2 regions of the Nicoliella sp. ESL1113 genome follow, and region 2 is predicted to be linked to the other one. Evidence: a T-box and tRNA genes for the amino acid it is inferred to sense, from the RefSeq annotation. Region 2 holds a T-box; the other holds one or more tRNA genes.
What was found. A T-box is a leader RNA that pairs with one kind of tRNA and senses whether it is charged. The one in region 2 lies ahead of leuS (leucine--tRNA ligase), so its partner is inferred to be a tRNA-Leu.
Positions count from the first base shown of each region.

Region 1: it has a tRNA-Leu gene. The T-box ahead of leuS (leucine--tRNA ligase) is inferred to sense a tRNA for this amino acid. The anticodon was not compared.

Region 1 is NZ_CP196387.1:1,358,200-1,361,219, reverse strand. It holds gene ACSYTJ_RS05945 (SprT family protein) at 1-335, shown strand, start outside; gene ACSYTJ_RS05940 (homoserine kinase) at 350-1,222, shown strand; tRNA gene ACSYTJ_RS05935 (tRNA-Leu) at 1,284-1,369, shown strand; gene ACSYTJ_RS05930 (catalase) at 1,498-2,949, shown strand; gene ACSYTJ_RS05925 (LCP family protein) at 3,004-3,020, opposite strand, start outside.
Region 2 is NZ_CP196387.1:1,066,027-1,069,046, forward strand. It holds gene leuS (leucine--tRNA ligase) at 1-1,829, opposite strand, end outside; T-box leader at 1,881-2,097, opposite strand; gene mnmM (tRNA 5-(aminomethyl)-2-thiouridylate-methyltransferase MnmM) at 2,183-2,749, shown strand; gene ACSYTJ_RS04525 (MDR family MFS transporter) at 2,760-3,020, opposite strand, start outside.

The DNA of each region.
Region 1 (3,020 bases), 290 kb from region 2:
GACGTTATTATTTAAAAAGTCACAATATTGATATTAATCCGAAGATGTTAACGGCTTTTTCTAAAGAAACGCTAATTGGGGTTATTAAGCATGAATTATGCCACTACCATCTCCATTTAGCAGGTTATAGTGGTCAACATCGTACAAAAGAATTTCAACAGCTTTTAGCTGCGGTGGGTGGGCTACGGTTTGCTCCACGCATTGATCAACCCAGATATACATTTGAGTGTGAAAAATGTCATCGAAAATATAATCGCGAACGGTTAATTAACACGAGCAAGTTTGTTTGCGGGAAATGTCGTGGTAGGTTAAAATTAATTTCACAAAGAAGATAAAGGAGCGATATTCATTGGGAAAGATCATTATTCGAGTTCCAGCGACTGTTTCTAATTTAGGTCCTGGTATCGATTCATTAGGGTTAGCATTACACCTTTACTATACAGTAATCGTAGAAGAAGAAACTGACCATTGGCGTGTTAACCATGCGCTCGGTGAAAACATTCCGCATGATGAAAATAATTTAATCGTTCAAACAATTTTACGGTTAGATCCTAAAATTCATCCCCATCAATTAACGGTAATGTCTGATATCCCAGTTGAACATGGTTTGGGATCTAGTACTACTGCAGTAATCGTAGGGATAAAAATTGCCAATGCTTTGGGAAATTTAAATCTTTCAATCGACGAACAGATGCAAATTGGAAGTGAAATTGAAGAGCATTCTGAAAATGTTGCTGCCGGTTTTTTAGGTGATTTAACAATTTCAAATGAAAAAGATGGTCAATTAACTGCAATTAAAGCTAAAATGCCCGCCGTTTCAGCGTTAATGTTTGTTATGCCACGTGGTAAAGTAGGCAAAATCGAGCTACCTAAGCAAATTAATGCCCAGTCTGCATTAGCAGCCAGTAACGATGCTAACTTATTAGTAGCAGCTTTAATTACTGATAATTGGGCCGTTGCATCTTCTTTGATTGAGGGAGAATATTTTGGAGAAGAAAATTTGAAACGCGATCAAGACAATTTAGATCTAATTCGTACGGCCGCTCATAATTTAGGGATTTATGGAACCTTTATTAGCGGTACGGGTCCAGTGATCGTATCGCTGGGGCAAAGAGACTTATTGATCAAGTTGCGTGATCAACTCCGTGCAGATGACCGATTAGCAGGAAAAGTGCGGGTAATGGATCTCGACCGTGATGGCGCTACTGTTCGTGGTGAATAATAAAAAAAGAGTTGCTTATTTTGTGAATATTTGATATATTTATATATGTTGATTTTCACATGCGGCCATGGCGGAATTGGCAGACGCGCAAGATTAAGGATCTTGTCGGGAATTTTCTCGGTGGAGGTTCGAGTCCTCTTGGCCGCATAAATAAGAAGCTGAAATGCAGAAATGCGTTTCAGCTTTTTTTGTGCGCCGTTTTGTTTGTCAATAAAGTGACACCATGTTACCATTATTCTGTAAAAATATTGTATTTATTAAAAGGAGTGGTTCACATGACAGATAAGATCAAAACAGCTGAAGGTCAACCATGGGCTGACAATAATCATTCACAAACAGCTGGAAATCGTGGCCCTGTTTTAATGCAAGACTACCAATTACTAGAAAAACTAGCACACTTTAATCGTGAAAGAATTCCAGAACGAGTCGTTCATGCTAAGGGAGCTGGTGCAAAGGGGTTCTTTAAGCTAACTCATGATATGAGTAAATATACTAAGGCTGATATTTTTAATGGCGAACCTGGTAAAAAGACACCAATGATCATCAGATTTTCCCAAGTTGCTGGTGAATCAGGATATCCAGATACAGAACGCGATGTTCGTGGATTCGCATTGAAGTTCTACACTAATGACGGTAATTACGATATCGTTGGTAATAATACCCCTGTCTTTTTCGTTAATGATCCACTTAAGTTCCCAGATTTTATTCATTCGCAAAAGCGTGAACCAGATACTCACTTAAGAAGTCAAGATATGCAATGGGATTTTTGGTCCCATTCTCCAGAATCAGTTCATCAAGTGACCTATTTAATGGGTGACCGTGGTAATCCTGCTAGTTATCGTGAAATGAATGGGTATGGAAGTCATACTTATAAATGGGTCAACGCCAAGGGTGAGGTGTTCTGGGTTAAATATCACTTTATGAGTGAACAAGGCGTAAAGAACATGTCGAACGAAACGGCTGCTAAGACCGCTTCAAAGGATACTGATTTCTTGCTTCATGATCTATATGATGCAATTGCAGATAAAAACTTCCCAAAGTGGAAAGTGATGGTGCAAATTATTCCTTATGAAGATGGTTTGAATTATAAGAAGGACATTTTTGATGTGACCAAGGTCGTTAGTCATGCAGACTATCCACTCCAAGAAGTCGGTGAATTTACATTGGATGAAAATCCAACTAATTATTTTGATGACGTCGAAGAAGCCGCTTTTTCACCAGCTAATCTAGTTCCAGGAATTGAAGCATCCCCAGACAAGTTACTTCAAGGACGCTTGTTTGCATATAAAGATGCTGAAAGATATCGATTAGGTGCTAACTATGAACAGCTACCAATTAATCGTCCGAAGAACGGTACCCCTAAGAACTATGAACGGGATGGTTTTATGGCTCATGATCAGGGGAATGCCGTTAACTACGAACCAAATGGTGAAGGTGGTCCTGTTGAAGATCCTCATGCTAATATTAAGCCATTTAGCGTTGAGGGGGATGCAGGTAGTTATAAGACCTACGATGTCGACTATTATTCTGACGCTGGTGCCTTATACCGTGTTATGAGCCCAGAGGAACGAGACCGCTTAATTGAGACGATTAAGGGAACTCTCGGGACTGTGAAGAGCCATGAAAATAAGGTTTTGGAAACGCGTCAATTTTACAATGCAGATCATGAATATGGAAAACGTGTCGCTGATGCATTGGGCTTAAACATGGATGAAATTACCAAATAATAATTGAAACTAAAAATACCAATCTGGGCATTACCCAGATTGGTATTTTTTTGTTTAATATCCAGTTGATG
Region 2 (3,020 bases):
GGTCCCATGAACATTTCGTAAAGCCGCAGCGTATCAGCACCATATTCCTTCACGATATCATCAGGGTTAATAACATTTCCCTTGGACTTGGACATCTTTTCGTGATTGGTTCCTAGGATCATCCCTTGGTTAACTAACTTTTGGAATGGTTCCTTAGTTGGAACGACGCCGAGATCGTACAATACCTTGTGCCAGAACCGTGCATACAATAAGTGCAAGACCGCATGTTCAGCTCCACCAACGTAGAGATCAACTGGTAGCCAGTACTTTAATTTTTTAGGATCTGCTAGTTGCTTGTCGTTATGCGGATCGATGTAGCGTAAGAAGTACCATGAACTCCCAGCCCATTGTGGCATGGTGTTGGTTTCACGCTTCCCCTTCCGACCGTTTTTATCAACAACGTTGACCCAGTCAGATACATTAGCAAGTGGACTTTCACCAGTTCCAGATGGCTTTAGATCACTGACATCTGGTAGTTTCAATGGTAATTCATCTTCTGGTACTAAAGTGGTTTCACCATCTTCCCAGTGAATAACTGGAATTGGTTCTCCCCAATATCTTTGCCGTGAGAAAATCCAATCACGAAGTCGATAGTTAACCTTCTTATGTCCAGCATGATGTTCAGTTAACCAATCAATGGCGGCCTTAATGGCGGTCTTTTTATCCATTCCATCTAAGAAGCCTGAATTAACGTGCTTTCCATCACCAGTGTATGCTTCCTTAGTGGTATCGCCACCTTCGATGACTGGCTTAATTGGTAAATCAAACTTCTTAGCGAATTCATAATCACGGTCATCATGGGCAGGAACAGCCATGATGGCACCAGTTCCGTATGATGAAAGAACGTAATCACCAATCCAAATTGGCACTTCTTCACCGTTAATTGGGTTGATTCCGTAAGCTCCAGTAAAGACCCCGCTCTTATTCTTGTTCAAATCGGTTCTTTCCAAATCGGACTTGGTTGAAACTTCCTTGCGGTATGCAGCAACGGCATCCTTTTGGTCAGGGGTGGTAATTTGATCAACTAAGTCGTGTTCTGGAGCTAAAACCATGTATGTAGCCCCAAATAAAGTATCTGGACGGGTGGTAAATACTTCTACCTTCTTGTCTTCATGGCCCTTAACCTTAAAATCAACACTCGCTCCAACGGAACGGCCGATCCAGTTACGTTGTTGTTCCTTGATGCTTTCAGGCCAATCCAAGTCGTCTAAGTCATCGATCAAGCGATCAGCATAGGCAGTAATTCGTAAGACCCATTGGCGCATTGGAACCCGATAAACAGGGAAGCCACCCCGTTCGGTCTTACCGTTGATTACTTCTTCGTTGGCAACCACGGTCCCACCCATTAAATCAGGTGCCCAGTTTACTTCGATTTCATCTTCGTAGGCTAAGCCCTTCTTATATAATTGTTCGAAAATCCATTGGGTCCACTTGTAGTACTTAGGATCCGTGGTATTCACTTCACGATGCCAATCATATGAGAAACCAAGCGATTTAATTTGTTTTTTAAAGGTTTGAATATTCTCTTCAGTAAACTTACCAGGATGGTGGCCAGTCTTCATTGCGTATTGTTCAGCAGGGAGCCCAAATGCATCCCACCCCATTGGATGTAAGACGTTCTTACCCTGCATCCGCTTCATCCGCGCCATAATATCGGTAGCGGTGTATCCTTCTGGATGACCAACGTGTAGTCCTTTTCCAGATGGATAAGGGAACATATCCAAAACGTAGTATTTTTCTTTATCATAATCATCACTGGTTGCAAAAGTATCATGCTTATCCCAGTAGCGTTGCCATTTCTTTTCAATATCTGTGTGATCGTAAGGCATTTATATTCCTCCCTTTTCTTAAACAACAAAAAAGCCCCATAGAAAAAAATTCTATAGGACGATTATTCCGCGTTACCACCTAAATTCTTTACCCAAAAAGGCAAAGCACTCGAGTCCTTAACGCGGAAAACGTTTTAATCTACTTATTTATTAGTTTCAATTAAGAATTAATAACGATGAGTTCGTCGGTTAATTATCTAAATTCACACTAACCATTTAGTCTCTGAAAAAAATTAAGCCCACTACTATTTCGTCTAATTTATGTTGTTCAATTTAATGTTATAATAGCAAAGTTAACTCATAAAAGCAAGCGAACTACTCATTTAATTTTAATGAAGGGACGAATCGTTATCATGAAAATCAAACCCGCTTTATATTACAGCCATTCATTACTCCAAACGGTCGTTGAACACGGTGACACCGTTATTGATACGACCGTAGGCAACGGCAATGACACAGAATTTTTAGCAAATTTGGTAGGACCCAATGGAATGGTTTATGGTTTTGACATTCAAGAATTAGCAATTGAGCATACCAATAAACGACTGGCAGAGCAGAATTTATTGAACCAAGTAAAACTTTATCATCGCGGTCATGAACAAATAAATAATACCCTTCCACCTGAACAACTAATTCGGGCTGCAACCTTTAATTTAGGCTATCTGCCAGGTAGTGACCATAAAAAAATTACTACTGCTAATACAACCATTCCAGCAATCAAGGCGTGCCTAGCACGGTTACAGCCAAATGGTATCATAACGATCGTTTTATACTATGGACACCCTGGGGGTAAAAATGAAAAAGAGCTTGTAATTCAATTTTCTGAACAACTCAATCAAAAAGAGTTCACAGTATTAAAATATCAATTCATCAATCAGGTCAATAATCCACCCATTTTGATTGCCATCCAAAAAAGATGATGCCTAAATTCTAGGCAACATCTTTTTTACGATAAGTAATATTAATAATTAAAGCTAAAGCCACAATAACCGTCCCCACTAAAAAGACATCATGCAGGGAATTATACAAAATATTTTTTAAATTAGGGAGTAGCTTAGCAGGAAGTGTTGCTGCTGTGACTGGATCCATTAGCTTGTTAATCATTTTAATTGAAGTTCCAGAAACTTGCAGGGTCCCGACCCTTAATGAAGTATTCATAAAGATTCCAAAAATTGCAATAAATAAGGTTTG